DNA from 3 places in the Bradyrhizobium sp. LeoA1Lang genome. Region 1 is predicted to be linked to each of the others. Evidence: predicted binding sites of a transcription regulator. Region 1 holds the regulator's gene; each other region holds the start of a gene.
What was found. The regulator PhoB, encoded in region 1, activates phosphate uptake and scavenging genes when phosphate is short. The targets are predictions, from matches to a motif close to TGTCATNNANCTGTCAT.

Region 1 (5,678 bases):
GCCTTCAGTCTCGCCTTCATGGCGGCGCCGGCGGCGAGCATGGCGCGCAGCTCGTTGAGCGACATTTCGTTGATGTCGAGGAAGTGACGGGGTGCCTTGCTCATCATCCCGCTGCCTTCTTCGACGGTCCACTTGAGAGCGCGGTGCAGGCGCGCTCGAGGCAACCGATGGCGTGCTCGATCTCGGCCTCGCCGACGATCAGCGGCGCGAGGAAGCGCACCACATTATCGCCGGCGCCGACCGTGAGCAGCTTCTGCTCGCGCAGGGCGTTGACGAGGTCGCCCGAGGGCACCACCGCCTTGACGCCGATCAGAAGCCCCTCGCCGCGCACGTCCGCGAGAATGTACGGATAGCGGTCGACCACGGAGGCGAGCTTCTGCTTGAGCAGGAGCGACATCTTCTGCACGTGATCGAAGAAGCCGGGCTGCAGCATCACATCGAGCACGGCGCTGGCGGCCGCGACCGCGAGCGGGTTGCCGCCGAAGGTCGAGCCGTGCGAGCCCGGCGTCATGCCGGACGCGGCTTCCGCGGTCGCAAGGAAGGCGCCGATCGGAAAGCCGCCGCCGAGCGCCTTGGCCAGCGACATCACATCGGGAGTGACCCCGATGCGCTTGTAGGCGAAGAGATCGCCGGTGCGGCCCATGCCGGTCTGCACCTCATCGAAGGCGAGCAGGAGACCGTGCTCGTCGCAAAGCTGGCGCAGCGCCTTGAAGAAGGCCGGCGGCGCAGAGCGCACGCCGCCTTCGCCCTGCACCGGCTCGATCAGGATGCCTGCCGTCTGCGGACCAATCGCGCGTTTCACCGCTTCGATGTCGCCATGCGGCACCTGGTCGAAACCGTCCATCGGCGGGCCGAAGCCCTCGAGATATTTGGCGGCGCCGGTCGCGGCCAGCGTCGCGAGCGTGCGGCCATGGAAGGCGCCTTCGAAGGTGACGATGCGATAGCGCTCCGGATGCCCCTTCGAGAAGTGATAGTGACGCACGACCTTGATCACGCCTTCCATCGCTTCCGCGCCGGAATTGCAGAAGAACACGAAGTCCGCAAAACTCTGCTCGCACAGCCGCGCGGCAAGCTTCTCGCCGTCCGGGCTCTTGAACAGGTTCGACATGTGCCAGAGCTTCGTCGCCTGCTCCTGCAGCGCCTTCACCAGATGCGGATGGGCATGGCCGAGCGCGTTCACCGCGACGCCGGAGGTGAAGTCGAGATAACGCTCGCCTTTGGTCGAGATCAGCCAACAGCCTTCGCCGCGTTCGAAGCCGAGATCGGCCCTGGCAAAAACGGGAAGCAGATGCGACGTGGCGCTGTCGGTCATGGCGATCACTGAAGGGTTTTAGACAAGCCTTTCAGATGAGCCCTGGCGGCGTGCAGCGATGCAGACACGCGGCTGGAGCTCATCCAGCGAAAACAAAACGTGCCGCCTTTGCAGGGCGGCACGTAAAGGCATTCTATGCGCGCGGCGGGCGCTGTCAATCGCCACGAAGCCGCCAGGCTGCGCTGCAAAGTACCGGGTAATCCGCGGGTTTCCAGTGTAGTGGAAAAGCCCGATTGCAATCCCTAAATGTCGGAACATGTGGACGCATAGGCGCGGACTCTTGCGCCAGAGTCACGCCATATTGTAGCGTCTGGCCTGTCGGGTACGACATCTCGTGCGGCAGTTTTGATCCCTAGAGTCCTTTGTGTGCGGCGTACACGTTCGGGTGCGGTTTTCGTGCCCGGCGAGCCTTAAGGGATTCTGCCCGCAGGGATTTTTGAGATTAGGCATCGCAGCGCTGTCCCAGGATCGGCCGGCGCAACGCGAAGGGAAAGATGCGATGACGGTATTGACCTGGTCCGACGAACGCGTCGAGCAATTGAAGAAGCTCTGGGAAGCCGGGCTCTCGGCCAGCCAGATCGCAGCGGAACTCGGCAACGTGACGCGCAATGCAGTGATCGGCAAGGTGCACCGGCTCGGCCTCTCGGGCCGCGCCAAGAGTCCTGCTGCAGCCGCGCCGCGGCAGCGCAAGGCGCGTCCCGCACAGCCGATGATGCGCGTAGCGCGGCCGGTCTCCCGCGGCAACACCGCACTCGCCCACGCCTTCGAGGTGGAGGTGGAAGCGGACCCTATCGCCTACGACAATGTGGTGCCGATGAGCCAGCGGCTGTCGCTGCTCGAATTGAACGAGGCCACCTGCCACTGGCCGGTCGGCGATCCCTCGAGCCCGGAATTCTTCTTCTGCGGCGGCAAGGCGCTTCCCGGCCTGCCCTATTGCGCGCACCACTCCCGCGTCGCCTACCAGCCGGCAGCGGACCGCCGCCGTCCGACGGTCAAGCCGTCACACGGCAAGTAAGCCGACGACAGATCGTAGCCCGGGTGAAGCGCAGCGTAACCCGGCAATGCTGTATCGGCAGGTCCAAATTTCCCCGGGTTACGCTTCGCTGCACCCGGGCTACGGATTGAGGTCGCCGAGTTACGACTGCTCGGCCTTCGCGAAGCGATCATCCAGCGCGTAGCCCGCGCCGCGGACGGTGCGGATCGGGTCCTGCTCGCGGCCGGGATTGAGCAATTTGCGCAGGCGGCCGATGTGGACGTCGACGGTGCGCTCGTCGATATAGATGTCGCGCCCCCAGACGCTGTCGAGCAACTGCTCGCGGCTGAACACGCGGCCGGGATGCTCCAGGAAGAACTCCAGCAGGCGATATTCGGTCGGGCCGAGATCGATCGGACGGCCCGAGCGCGCGACGCGACGCTTCTCGCGGTCGAGCTCGATGTCGCCATAGGTGAGCACGGTGGCGAGCCGCTCCGGACTTGCCCGACGCAACAGGCCCTTCACCCGCGCCAGCAGTTCAGGCACCGAGAACGGCTTGACGATGTAGTCGTCGGCGCCGGTCGCCAGTCCCCTCACGCGCTCGCTTTCCTCGCCGCGCGCGGTCAGCATGATGATCGGGAGCTGCTTGGTCTCCGGCCGCGCCCGTAGACGGCGGCACAGCTCGATGCCGGAGAGTCCCGGCAGCATCCAGTCGAGCACGACAAGGTCGGGAATGCGTTCCTTGAGCCTTGTGTCCGCATCATCTCCACGGGCGACCGTTTCGACATCATAGCCTTCTGCATCGAGATTGTAGCGCAACAGCGTCGTCAGCGCTTCTTCGTCTTCGACCACCAGAATGCGTGCGCTCATCGGCTTGGCTTCTCCTATAGCGGGATGACTCTCTGCCTGAATCGTCATCCCACTCTTCCTTTGATGTTTTGAGCAGGATCTTCTTCGGAAAACCGGCTTCGACTTTCCTGGATGTGCTCTAGTTGCCCGGAACGGTCGTGGCGAACGTCGTCATATCCCCCTTCGGCCGCTTGTCGGTCATCTGCTGACCCTCGATCATGTAGAACACCGTCTCCGCGATGTTGGTGGCGTGGTCGCCGATCCGCTCGATGTTCTTGGCGCAGAACATCAGGTGGATGCAGAACGAGATGTTGCGCGGATCTTCCATCATGTAGGTGAGGAGCTCCCGGAACAGCGAGGTGCAGATCGCGTCCACCTCCTCGTCGCTCTTCCAGACGTTCATCGCGGCCGGCAGATCGTGCGCGGCATAAGCGTCGAGCACGGACTTGACCTGCGACAGCACGAGGTCGGTCATGTGCTCCAAGCCGCGGATCAGCTTCAGCGGCTGGAAGTCGTTCTCCAGCGCGGCGACGCGCTTGCCCATGTTCTTGGCGAGGTCGCCGATCCGCTCGAGGTCGGTCGCCACCCGCATCGCGCCGACGATCTCGCGCAGGTCGACGGCCATCGGCTGGCGGCGGGCGATCGTCAGCACGGCGCGCTCTTCGATCACGCGCTGCAGGCTGTCGATCTCGATGTCGGAAGCGACGACACGCTTGCCGAGCGCAATGTCGCGGCGGATCAGCGCATCGACGGATTCGGTGATCATCCGTTCGACCAGCCCGCCCATCTCCGCGACCAGACGGGTCAGTTCCTGAAGATCGCTGTCGAACGCCTTGGCGGTATGTTCAGAAGCCATGATGTCCCTCCTCAACCGAACCGGCCGGTGATGTAGTCCTGGGTGCGACGATCGCTCGGCGAGGTGAAGATCTTGCTGGTGTCGTCGAACTCGATCAGTTCGCCCAGATACATGAACGCGGTCTTGTCGGAGACGCGCGCCGCCTGCTGCATGTTATGCGTGACGATCGCGATCGTGTAGTCCTCCGACAGCTCCTGGATCAGTTCCTCGACCTTGGCGGTCGAAATCGGATCGAGCGCCGAGCAGGGCTCGTCGAACAGGATCACTTCGGGCCGCACCGCAACCGTGCGAGCGATGCACAGACGCTGCTGCTGGCCGCCGGAGAGGCTCAGGCCGGAGGCATTGAGCTTGTCCTTGACCTCGTTCCACAGCGCGCCGCCGCGCAGCGCTTTCTCGACTCGGCCGTCCATTTCGGATTTCGAGATCTTCTCGTAAAGGCGGATGCCGAAGGCGATATTCTCATAGATCGTCATCGGGAACGGCGTCGGCTTCTGGAACACCATTCCGATCCGCGCCCGCAGCAGGTTGAGGTCGAGCTTGGGGTCGAGGATGTTGGTCTGGTCCAGCATCAGTTGGCCGGTGGCGCGCTGGCCGGGATAGAGGTCGTACATCCGGTTGAAGATCCGCAGCAGCGTTGACTTGCCGCAACCGGAAGGACCGATGAAGGCGGTGACGCGGTTGGTGCCGAGCGCCAGGTTGATGTTCTTCAGCGCGTGGTGCTCGCCGTAATAGAAGTTGAGGCTGCGTGCCGTCACCTTCGGCGGCGCTTCCGGCAGCGATTTCTGGGGAATGGCCGCGCTCGGGCTGGTCGTCGATACGGTCATATCGGTCATTTTGCGCTCCTTTCGGCGCCGAGGATGCGCGCGCCGATGTTGAGCGCGAGCACGGTCAAGGTGATGAGCAGGGCCCCGCTCCAGGCGAGCTCTTTCCAATAGGCGTAGGGGCTCTGCACGAAGTTGTTGATCGTCACCGGCAGGTTCGCCATCGTCTTGGTCAGGTTCAGGCTGAAGAACTGATTGGACAGCGCGGTGAACAATAGCGGCGCGGTCTCGCCGGCGACGCGGGCGGTCGCCAGCAGCACGCCCGTGATCAGGCCGGAGCGCGCCGCGCGGTAGGCGATCCGCTTGATCACCAGCGAGCGCGGAAGGCCAAGCGCGGAGGCCGCCTCCCGCAGCGGGTTGGGGACGAGCAGCAGCATGTCCTCGGTGGTGCGCAGCACGACGGGGATGACGATCACCGCCAGCGCCAGACAGCCGGCCAGCGCGGAGAAGCCGCCCATCGGCACGACGACCGCGCCATAGATGAACAGGCCGATGATGATCGACGGCGCGCTCAAGAGGATGTCGTTGATGAAGCGGATCACCGAAGTGAGCCGGTCATGCTTGCCGTATTCGGCCAGATAGGTGCCGGCAAACAGGCCGAGCGGCGCGCCGATGCCGACACCGATCACGGTCATGATCACCGAGCCGACGATCGCGTTCAGGAGACCGCCATCGGTGGAGCCGGGCGGCGGCGTGTTCTTGGTGAAGACATCGAGGCTGAGGCCGGCGAGGCCGTTGTAGAACAGCGTGAACAGGATCAGCGCCAGCCAAGTCACCCCAAACGCGGCAGCGGCGATGCAAAGCCCGCGGATGATGATGTCGTTGCGACGGCGGGACCTGTAAATCGGATTCATGGCTCAGTTCCCC
Region 2 (5,678 bases), on a different contig from region 1:
GACCGAGCCGTCGGCCTTGATGCTGCCGAGGATCTGGCTCGGCCGCGCATCCGCACTGAGGACGCGGTTCAGCGCAACCCAGTCGCGATTGCCCTGCTGGTCGAAGCGTAGATCCGTCCGGCCGCCCACGTTGAAGGTATCCCAGCTCAGGATTGCCCTCTGCTCGCGTTGCTTGATGTCGACGTTGACGCGATCGCCATTGGTAAACTCGGTCGGAAGGTCAGCGCCTCTCCAGAGGTTCCGGTTCACGCTGCCGTCGGGGCCGACGACGCCAGCCCCAATTTGCAAACCGCCCGGCCGCAAACCATTCGGCACGCTATCCGGCGTCGCCTGCAGCGCCGCCCTTGCCGCGTCTCGCGCCGCCTGCTGAACGGCCTGCTGTGCCTGGATCGCCAGCGCCGTGCGGTTCAGCGAATTGCCGGCGGACTGCGCCGCTTGTGCTGCTTCCTGTGCCGCCGATTGTGCCGCGGCGATTGCCGCCGCAGATGGGGTCGGCGCCGAACCACCAAGGGGACGAGCTGCCGCATGCGGGCTGGACAGGACAAGGGCCGCAATACTCACCCCGGCGAGAAGGGCGGCGTAACGAGCCCTGCAACGCATTGTGTTGATGGAGGAAACTGCTAGGGCGGACATCGGGCGATTCCTTCAGCCGACAATGGACGACCGACGCAGCAGCGCGATGACGCTGCCGCCTCGGCAAAATTGGCTCTCATTGAGGGAGACTGAGTGACCCCGCAGGTTGAGCAACGTCGGGGGAAGAAATTCTTAAAAAAATGCGGAGTGGTCAGCTCAGCAGGACGATTCCGCCTGGAAGGCGTTGAAGCTTCGCCTGAAAAGTGTGCTCGAGCTGCAGCAACACCCGTTCCATCTGGTCGATCCGGAAGCGGCCGCTAAGCAGTCTTCGCCCTAGCGCAGGGTTCACGAGGATGATGCGGCCCGGCCGATATCGGTTCATTTCCTCGACCGCATCCGCAAGCGGTGTGCTGCGGAACTCGACAATGCCCCGCCGCCATTCCGATTCGACCGCCAGATCGACCGTACCGATCTCGCTCAAGCCGACGCCGTCATACCGGACCCGTTGTCCCGGACGAAGCTCAGCGACATCATCGCGAAATTCGATCCGCAATTGGCCCTCGAAACAAGTCACGTTGACCACGGCATGATCGCTGGTCGCAATGTGGCGGACATCAAACCGGCCGGAATCACTCACCGTCTTGCCATTTGCGGCAAACACGGCCAGCGACCGCGCCAGACGACCCTGCGTCGCAAACGATGCTTCCCCGGCAAGCAACTCGATGCAATCCTCCTGCGCGGTCGCCGGACGGATCGCAAGACTTGTCTGTGTATTCAGGTCGATCGCGACGGCCTCAACGAAGCGGATCGTCTGTTGTTGGCCGGTGCCGGTGCGAAAATCGGCCCGCAGTTCCGAAAGCGATGGCCACAGACCAAGCGGCGGATTCATCACGCCGTAGACGGCCGCTATCCCAATCACGGCCGCGCCGCCACCCAACATCATACGACGGTTCATCGCCGCTTTGCGCTGCCCGAACTCCTTCAGGGGACCCATAAAGTCCATGTCGCGGCCGTGCTGCGCACGGCCAACTACGCCCATCCTGCTCCAAACGCGTTCCGCGTCCGCATAGGACTTGGCATGAAGCGGGCTCTGCGTACGCCAGCGCAGCGCCGCCTGCAATTCCTCCGGCGTCGCTTCACCAGACGTGATCTTTTGGACCCAACCGACAGCTTCATGCTCGATGCGGCTGAGATCTGGCCCTTGGCCATGCTCTTTGCTCATCGCACTACCGCGCTTCTCTCCGCACGACGCCCGAGGATACGGCTCGCAATCTTCATAGTTCTCTATACTAAGACGGTTCTGGGAGGCCGAAACGGCAACGCTATTCCATCAACTCTTTCCAGCGCGACAGACAGTGCTTGTGCGCCAGCATCAGCTCTCTGGCAACCAGTCGTCGCGAAATCCTCATCTGGTCGGCAATGACCTGGCGAGGGACATTGCCGACACGCGCCGCCAGAAAAATCGCGCGCCGACGCGGCGGAAGTTCTGCCATGATCGTCTCGAACGCCGCAAGCTCCGATCGGGCGATCAGCTCCTCCTCCGCCGTCGGCTGCCCGTCTGGAATCTCCAAAGCGTCATCCAGCTCGACGTTGCGGCTGTGGCGCTTCTCGCGGCGGCGTCGATCGTCGGCCGCATTCAAGGCGGCGCGAAAAAGATAATGCTCGGGACGTTGGACCGCGCCGGCCGGCTCCAGCCGTGCCAGACGCAACCACGTATCATGCATGGCCTCGCCCGCGAGGTCGGCCGAGCCCAGGCGCAGGGTCAGTCGCTTTTTCAGATCGTCATAGCCGTCGATAAACAGCCTGCGCATGATCGCCAAGGCGGTCTCGGTCACGGCGCGGCTCCATGAGCGCGCAGGCGAGCGTCTGCGGTTGCGCAGCCCGAATTCACGCCAGGGCCTTGCGGCACGAACAACAGACGAACCGGCTGTACGAAATCGGCTGGCGGCGGTTCTCTGAATTTCAGCCCGCGCAATGTCTGATCGATCAGTTGATCGGTACTCGCACTTCCCGACGTGCCGACGCGCAAGAGATCTTCAACAGCGCCGCTTTGCGCAATCCAGAACACGGTAACAAGACGGTAGTGATTAGGCCGCGCTTCGCGCAGCCTGCACAAGGTGTCGAGCACATCCTCCTGGATAAGCGCATAATAGCGTTGATGCGCAGCCGGCATCGCTTGCTTCGATTTGTGCTGCGGCGCGGGCGCGAGGACGAAGGTGCCTTCGGCGACGAAGCGGGCAACGAGGCCGGTCCCTGCCAGGAGGCGCTGCAAGGCCTCGGCCGGCGTCAACCGCCCTTGCACGTCGGCCGAGAGTCGCCCGTCCGCGAGGCCTCCTTCGTAAAGCGCCTCATTGCCCGTTGCATCGCCGTAGCGGCCGAGCGCCGAGGCCAGCGGCTGCGACGGGATCGAAAAATCGACGACTGTCTCGCTCCCTGACTGCGCCAGAACCGGTCGTCCAGCCGGCATCATGCCGGTCAGCGCAAGTCCAATAGCCCAAGGGGCGACATAACTGAGCCAGCAACGCTGCAAATTATGGTGTAACCTAACCGCCGTATCGGCCGACTGAAGCATTTTCACTGCCCGATCAGCAGTAGAAGCTTCGGAAAGACACTGGCTGCTGACGATTCAAGTTGGACGCCAGCAGATCCATCCCCACGCCGACGAATGTCACGACACTAAAGACGCGATATTACAGTTTCACGACACGCGTGCCGGCCCTGCCGAAAGCCTGCAGTTAGAGGAATTTGACGAGGCTCATCTGGTAAAGCATCGATGTCGTTTGATAAGACGCCTGCAGCGCCGTCTGCAGTGCCAGGATCTTGGTCGCGACTTCGTCGTCATTGATGCCTTCGATGGAATCCAGCATCGTTTGCGCCATCGCCTTGGTTTGAACTTGCCGATCGGTGGCCGCTTTGATCGAGCCCTGCGCGCCGGCGAAGTCCGCCTGAATATCTTCAATCGTCTGGGTCCCCGGGACGGTTGCCAAACTGTTCGCGACGCGCTGGTTGAGCGCGGTGACCTGGGCATTGGCATAGGGGTCCGTCGCCGATGTGGTCACAGCCGCGAATACTGCCACCGTCTGCAGTTGCGAACGCAATGCGGGTTCGTCGGCTCTGGCGCCATACTGCACCGTGATGGATGTATCGATCTGGGCTACCGCCGATCCGCGCGCCGAACCGTTCGCAGCAGTATTCTGTTCGCCGTTGTACCAAATCACGGTGTTGTCGGCAGTGCCGGCCACAAGCGTCGTGGCCGAGGCAAGCGGCGTCGTGCCGACGCGCAGCGGAGGTTGATCGAAAAAGTTATCACCGGCCTCCATCGCAGACGCTGCCACCATCGGACCGTTCGCCAGATTCTTCATCGAGGTCCCGAGCGCCGTGTTCAGGTTGGCCGCGGTCGCGGTGGGATCGGCCCCAATCAGGAAGCTGTTGGCGGCGAGCGGCGTGGTGTTCGACGCCGTCATGACAATATCTTCTTTGGTGCCGTCCGGCATGGTGAAGGTGAACTTGACCTGGTCGCCGGGCTTCGGATTGGTCGCGCCAAGATCGACCGACATGGACTTCTGCACCGGCGTTGCCGGCGGCGCCGGCGGAACGGTCGCGGGCAGGTCGACGGGCTGGGTGACGGTAGCGCCCGTTATATTTGTGGATACGCCGGTTAGCTTGATCCCGAACGGCTGCGCCTGCTGCGGAGGAGCCGGTGTTGCGTCCTCCTCGCTGAGAACAACTGATGTTGCCGGCGTGCCAACGGCATTGCCGACGCGGCCATTCTGATTGACACCGAGATCAGCGATCTTTCGCTCGGCGATGACCTGCTTCAGTCCGGCGACCTGCGCGCCGCGACCGTTCATGATCTCATCGGCCGACGCCACGGGCGCGGTATCGGTAGCACGGCCGGAAAACAGATAGCGATCGCCTGACTTCGCGTTGAGCATGTCGACTGAATCGGTGAAGTCGAGCAATGCAGTCTTCTGGCCGGAGGTATGGCCCGCATCGTCGAGATCCGTGCTTGCGCTGACGGCGGCGCCCTTCACTTCCGACCCGATCTTCACCAGTTGCTGCAGTGAAAGGTTGACGACACCAATGCGCGTGTTCAGATTGGTCGCAGTATCGGAATAGGCTCCTATCCCTGTGATCTGCGCGCGCAGCGCGATCGCAAGGCTGCGGCCACTCCCCTGTCCAGCGTAAGTATTGGAAATCTTGCCGGACGCGAGCTGCTGCGTCAGCGTATCAAGCTGACTGCGCAAATCGAGAATGCCCGAGCCGATATAGGATGTGCGTTGACTAACCCCGGATATTGTCATGGCTGCCTCAGAATACCTGCATCAGGGTCTTGTACATGTCGTTGACCGCCGACATCACGCGCGCGTTTGCCGAATAAGCGTTCTGTAACGACAAGAGATGCGCCATCTCTTCATCCATGTTCACGCCCGAGGACGTCGACATCTTCTGCTGGAGCGTGCTGAGCACGACGTTCTGACCATCAGCAAGCTGCTTCGCAGCGTCGGCATCTGCCCCCTGCTGACTGGTGAACTGTCGCATGAAGCTGAGCAGCGTGCCCTTGAACGGCGCGCTCGCACTACCAACCCCGCTCTGCGCACCAAACGTGTAAGTCGCGTTGCTCAGCTGATTGAGGATGAACGAGGGCCGTGTGGTGTCCCCTGCGGGCGTCGAACTCCCGTAGGTTACGAGCTTGGCAGGATCATTGATCAGCGCGCTGTTGACCGTCAGGCGTCCCGCAAGACCCGTTATCTGAGATCCCGACGCGCTGATCGCACCGCTGTAAGGTGAACCGCTGTCAGTGAAGAGATCGATCTGCGGGCTGCCATCGCTCAAGGCGTTCGTGCCCTTGGTGACCGTAACCGAGGCGCTATCGATCCGGGCGAAAGCGGGATTGCTCAGAACGCTCAGCGATGTGCTTGTCCCGCTGAACGTGACGTTGCCACCAAGAGCCGCGTTGAGCTGATCGAGCACCGACGAGAACGACCCGGAGAAATCGATCCCGATCACCTGATCATTCGGGTCCGCCGTCACATCGTTCGACAGCGGCAGCACGCGGGGGTCATCAACCCGCACGAGGGAGATTTGGCGCTGTTGATTGGTCG
Region 3 (5,678 bases), on a different contig from region 1:
GAACGCGATCACGAACACCAACGCGAACACGATGCCGGGCACGGTGCGGGCGAATTCGAGCAGGCGGCGGACGACGAAGCGCAGCCACGGCCCGGGCGAGGTATTCTGCGCGGCGAAGAAGTTCAGCGCGAACGCAAAGACGGCGCCGGTCAGCGTGCCGACATAGCTGATCAAAATGGTCTCGGCGAGCAGCTTCAGCCATTGCTTCCAGCCCCAGAACCATTCGCCGAAATCGGTCCAGACCCGCTGGCCGTTATCGAGCGTGAGGATGCGGTCGAAATAGGAGACGAAGTTGCCGAAATAGGTGAAAAGCGTGCGCAGGTTCACTTCGGCGCCGATGCCAGCGACGACGAGCGCCGCGATAAACACCGCCGCCGCCAGCATCATCTTCAGCCGCTTGCGCGCGACCGCCTTGCGATAGGCCTCGTTCAGCGCCGCGAGCTGCTGAGCGGGAAGGATGGATACGGCGGTGGTCATCGGATCTGCTGCTTGCCCTCAATGGAAACAGGCCGGGTCGCAATCGACCCGGCCTGCGTAGTTCGTGTCAACCGATCAGGACGCCTTCTTCTTGCGCAGGGTGTCGACGAACTTGATCAGCTCGATCGTGCCGTCCCAATCCTTGGTGGTCGCGGGGTGGAAGCCCTTCTTCTGGCCGTCCGAGAGCTTGTCGAACATCACCTTGTCCTTGGCCGGCGCCTCGAAGAAGGCCTTTGCGATCGCGGCCTTCAGATCGTCGGGAAGATCGGTGTTATAGGCATAGGGTCCGTTGATGATCTCGGCCGACTTGTTGATGATGCGGAAATCTTCCTTCTTCATCGGCGAGCCGTCGGCATTCTTCAGCATGCCCTTGTGCAGCATCTGGGCGAGCGTGGAGTCGTCGTCGCTGGTCCACTGGTTGGCGGCGACGTCGACGGTGCCTTGCGAAAGCGCGAGGACCGCGTTCTCGTGGCTGCCGGTGAAGACGACCTTGCTGAAATAGGCTTCGGCGTCCGGAATGCCCTTCTTGTTCAGCTCGAAGCGCGGCACGTTGTTGCCCGAGGTTGAGTTCGGATCGACGAGGCCGAGGTTCTTGCCCTTCACGTCCTCGACGGTCTTGTACGGGCTGGTCGCCTTGACGAAGAACACCGAGTAGTAGCCGGTCGAGCCGTCGGCATTGATGTCGTTTGCGAAGGCGTCGGTCTTGACGCCGGTCAGCCGCGCGCGGGCAAAGGAGGCCGAACCGTAGCTGGCGATCTGGATGTTGCCGGAGCGCTGGCCCTCGATCACCGCAGCATAATCGTTGGCGATGCGCAGCGTGACCTTCACGCCGAGTTCCTTGGAGAGATAGTTGACGAACGGCGTCCAGCGCTCGGTGACGCCGGACGCGTTTTCAGCCGGCACGACCGCGAAGGTCAGCTCCGGATATTTGGCCTTCCAGTCTTGCGCCGACGCGGACGCGGTGAGCGCGAGCGCGGCAGCGCCGGCGAGAACGATGCGACGAGTGATCATGTTTACCCCTGCTGTTATGGTAGCGCTTGGAACATGATCTTTTCGGATCATGCTCTAGAGGCCGACTGCACCTGCAGCGGCTTTCCCTGGATCAAGGTTGCGACGTTCAGGCCGCGGCTGCGGTGCCGAGCGCCGGAGCTGTTGCGGCATCGGGCGCAGGCATTGGCGCCCCGCCGATGACATCATTGGCCTCGAGATCGTAGAGCTCGCGGGCGACGTGATCGGTCAGCATCGACGGCTGACCATCGAACACCACGCGGCCTGCCGCCATGCCGATCAGGCGGTCGCAATAGCTGCGCGCCAGATCGAGCGAATGCAGGTTGCAGAGCACGGTGATGCCGAAATGCTTGTTGATGCGCAGCAGCGCGTCCATCACGATCTTGGTATTGCGCGGATCGAGCGAGGCGATCGGCTCGTCTGCGAGGATGATATCGGGCTCCTGCACCAGCGCGCGGGCGATCGCGACGCGCTGTTGCTGGCCGCCGGAGAGCTGGTCGGCGCGTTGAGCGGCGAACTGCGCGATGTCGAACTGCTCGAGCGCCGACATCGCGAGCGCCCTGTCTTGCTCGGGCCAAAGCTGGGTCAGCGAGCGCCAGGCCGGGATTTCGGCAAGGCGGCCCATCAGCACATTGGTCAGCACGTCGAGCCGGCCGACCAGATTGAACTGTTGAAAGATCATCGCCGAACGCGCGCGCCACCGCCGCAGCGCCTTGCCGCGCAGTGCGGTGACGTCGACACCTTCGAACAGGATGCGGCCTTCGGCCGGATCGGCGAGACGGTTGACCATCCGCAGCAAAGTCGACTTGCCGGCGCCCGAGCGGCCGATCACGCCGACGAAACTACCGGGCTGAACCGAGAACGAAGCATTGTCCACCGCGGCTTTTGTGCCGAAACGGCACGTCAAACCTTCCACCACCAGCATGCAGTGCTCCGAACCCGTCACGTCGCGTAACGGCTAACGCCGCTGAATTACAGTTGTGTGACAAACGCGCTGCAGTGCGGCGATCCTCCACACCCGTCGGCGATGTCACCCATCTGTCACGCTAATGTTATGAAGCGCATCGAAGACGTGCGCTCCCCGCAACCGTTCGAGAGGCGAAGATGGCCGGCAAGATGCTTTCCGTTGTACCGACCATTGATCCCACCGCATCGGTGCGAGACAGCCAGCTTGGCGCCTATACCGAGGTCGGAGCGCGAACCATCCTGCTCGGAGTCACGATGAGCGACTATTCGTACGTCGTGAACGACGCGCAGCTCACTTACACCACGATTGGTAAATTCTGCTCGATCGCGGCGATGACACGGATCAATCCCGGCAATCATCCGATGCATCGTGCGTCGCAGGCGCATTTCACCTATCGCGCCAGCGCATACTTTCCCGGCGAACATGACGAGGCAGAGTTCTTCGAATGGCGCCGAGAGCACCGCGTGCATATCGGCCATGACGTCTGGATCGGACATGGCGCGATCATCCTGCCCGGACGCTCGATCGGAACCGGCGCGGTGGTCGCGGCTGGCGCGATCGTGACCAAGGATGTTCCCGCCTATACCATCGTCGCCGGCAATCCGGCGCGGCCGCTCCGCAAGCGCTTTCCCGACGACATCACCAGCCGCCTTGCGGCGCTCGCCTGGTGGGACTGGGATCACGAAATGTTGCGCCAAGCGCTGCCGGATTTCCGCAAGCTGGTTGTCGAGGACTTCCTCGCAAAGTATGAAGCGTTGAACACGCCAACAGCCCGCCGGAGTGCCATCTCGTGACCGACATTATTATCGAACGCGGCAAGGCGCTCGTTGACGGCGAACTTGTCGAAACGCGGCTGCGGACCGCGGGCCTGGACATCGCAGCCCTCGGCGGAGATGGAGACGGTCGCGATGCGCTCGGCATCGACGCGCGTGATCTCTTGGTGCTGCCCGGCATCGTCGACCTGCATGGCGACGCCTTCGAGCGGCAGATGATGCCGCGCGCCGGCGTCGATTTCCCGATCGACGTGGCGCTCGCCGACAGCGACCGGCAGGCGATCTCAAACGGAATCACGACGGTGTTCCACGCCACGACCTGGTCGTGGGAGCCGGGTCTGCGCAGCGCCGACAATGCGCGGAGACTGCTGGAGGCGATCGAGCAGATGCGCCCGCACCTTGCAGCCGACACGCGCTTCCATCTGCGCCACGAGACCTACAATCTCGACGCCGAAGCAGAGATCATCGGCTGGCTCGCGGAGGGCCGCGTCGACCTGTTCGCCTTCAACGACCATATGGACGGGACGATCGGGGACCTGGCCAAGCCGCGAAAGCGCAACCGGATGGTGGAGCGCACCGGACTGTCAGCCGAGGAGTTCGACCAACTCGTCGCACGCGTGGTGTCGCGCGCGGACGATGTGCCGGCCTCGGTCTCCCGCCTCGCCAGCGCGGCGCGATCGGCCAATGTCCGCATGCTCTCGCATGACGACAACAGCCCCGAGATGCGCAAAGGCTTTCGCGACCAGGGCGTCGGCATCGCCGAATTCCCTGTCAACGAAGAGACCGCGCGCGAGGCGGCGGCGGCCGGCGATCATATCGTGTACGGCGCGCCGAATGTCGTGCGCGGCGGCAGCCATACCGGCTGGACCAAAGCGTCCGACATGATCGCAAAGGGCCTCTGCTCGGTACTGGCCTCGGACTATTACTATCCGGCGCAATTGCTCGCGGCCTTCCGGCTTGCCGCTGATGGCATTCTGCCGCTGGAAAAGGCGTGGGACCTGATCTCGGCGGCGCCGGCGCGCGCCGCCGAGCTCGACGACCGCGGCGTGCTCGCCGAAGGTCGCCGCGCCGACATGATCATCGTCGACGACAAGGTTCCGCTGCGGCCTCGCATTGTCGCGGTGATATCAGCGGGACGTCTCGTGCATCTGGCCGACGCCAGCCGGCTCACCTATTCAACAGCACCGCGCAAAGCGGTTGCTGCCGCTTGACGCTCCCAGGTCTTACGACGATGGCCAACTTTCCGCGTTACGCCCTCTACTATGCGCCGGCACCAGCCAGTGCGCTCGATCGTTTCGGCGCCAAGATGCTCGGCTACGATGCCTATCATGGCAGCGACCTGCCTTTTCCCGAGGGCTTGCCGCCGGACTGGCGCGAGGTCACGCAGGACCCTCGCAAATACGGCTTTCATGCCACGCTGAAAGCGCCGATTGCGCTGGCGGAAGGAAAGACCGAAGCCGATTTGATTGGCGCATGCGAGGCTTTCGCCGATACGCCGCGGCCAATTCCCGTGATCGAATCCATCATCGATTCGATCAGCGGCTTCATCGCGATGATCCCGGCAAAGCCGTCGGCGGAGTTGCAGCAGCTCGCGGCCGACGTGACGCGCGACTTCGACTCATTCCGCGCGCCGCTGACGCCTCAGGATCGCGCAAGGCGAAATCCCGAGCGATTGACGCCGCGGCAGGTCGAATATCTCGACCGCTGGGGCTACCCTTACGTGATGGAAGAATTCCGCTTCCACATGACGCTCACCGGACGGTTGGAAGCCGAGCGCCGTGAAGTCGTGGTACCGATGCTGCGAGAGCGCTTTGCCTCTGTGCGGCTCGCAACGCTCGCGATCGACCGGCTCGCGTTGTTTCGCCAGGACGATGCCGCATCGCGCTTCCGCATCATCGCACATTGGCCGCTTACGCCGTCGTCCCGGGCTTGACCCGTAGCCCGGGTGGGGCGGAACGCGTAACCCGGGGTCTCTGCCTCAGCGTCTACCAGCGGTCCCGGGTTGCGCTGCGCTTCACCCGGGCTACGACTTACTCGTCCGTTTCTTCCGGTCTTGTGCGGGCAATGATTTCGGCGGCGCCCTTGTCGAGCAACTCCAGTCCGACGGCGCGGCCGAGTTCGCGGGGGTGGTCGGCGGCGCCGGTGCGCGATGCCTCGATGAAGCGGTCGCCGGTTTCATCCAGCACCGAGGCGCGCAAAATCAACTCGCCGCCGGCAAGCGTCGCATGGCCGGCGATCGGCGAATTGCAGTGGCCGTTCAGGATCCACAGCACCTCGCGCTCGGCTTCGGCAGCAAGGCGCGATGACCCATTCTCGATCTTGGCAAGACGGGCGCGCGTCGCAAAATCGTTCGCCGCGCATTCGACGGCGACGATGCCCTGCCCGACTGCCGGCAGCATCTCGTCGACCGGGAAGTCATAGGCGATGCGCTCTGCACGCCCGATGCGCTCGAG

Region 2: ACZYOF_RS05160 (STN domain-containing protein) is a predicted target of PhoB. The motif match lies at 3,263-3,279, and genes of this name have one in related genera.
Region 3: phnC (phosphonate ABC transporter ATP-binding protein) is a predicted target of PhoB. The motif match lies at 2,457-2,473, and genes of this name have one in related genera.

What each region holds. Positions count from the first base shown of each region.
Region 1 covers NZ_JBVAPG010000011.1:988-6,665, forward strand. Annotated here, with positions in the region: gene argF (ornithine carbamoyltransferase) at 1-104, opposite strand, end outside; gene ACZYOF_RS06235 (acetylornithine transaminase) at 104-1,312, opposite strand; gene ACZYOF_RS06240 (GcrA family cell cycle regulator) at 1,812-2,327, shown strand; gene phoB (phosphate regulon transcriptional regulator PhoB) at 2,448-3,155, opposite strand; gene phoU (phosphate signaling complex protein PhoU) at 3,274-3,990, opposite strand; gene pstB (phosphate ABC transporter ATP-binding protein PstB) at 4,002-4,814, opposite strand; gene pstA (phosphate ABC transporter permease PstA) at 4,820-5,665, opposite strand; gene pstC (phosphate ABC transporter permease subunit PstC) at 5,669-5,678, opposite strand, start outside.
Region 2 covers NZ_JBVAPG010000008.1:102,743-108,420, reverse strand. Annotated here, with positions in the region: gene ACZYOF_RS05175 (two-partner secretion domain-containing protein) at 1-633, opposite strand, end outside; gene ACZYOF_RS05170 (FecR family protein) at 785-1,795, opposite strand; gene ACZYOF_RS05165 (sigma-70 family RNA polymerase sigma factor) at 1,896-2,408, opposite strand; gene ACZYOF_RS05160 (STN domain-containing protein) at 2,405-3,040, opposite strand; gene ACZYOF_RS05155 (flagellar biosynthesis protein FlgL) at 3,309-4,877, opposite strand; gene flgK (flagellar hook-associated protein FlgK) at 4,885-5,678, opposite strand, start outside.
Region 3 covers NZ_JBVAPG010000083.1:3,107-8,784, reverse strand. Annotated here, with positions in the region: gene phnE (phosphonate ABC transporter, permease protein PhnE) at 1-477, opposite strand, end outside; gene phnD (phosphonate ABC transporter substrate-binding protein) at 553-1,488, opposite strand; gene phnC (phosphonate ABC transporter ATP-binding protein) at 1,595-2,410, opposite strand; gene ACZYOF_RS25440 (LbetaH domain-containing protein) at 2,590-3,246, shown strand; gene ACZYOF_RS25435 (alpha-D-ribose 1-methylphosphonate 5-triphosphate diphosphatase) at 3,243-4,436, shown strand; gene ACZYOF_RS25430 (DUF1045 domain-containing protein) at 4,457-5,158, shown strand; gene hemC (hydroxymethylbilane synthase) at 5,256-5,678, opposite strand, start outside.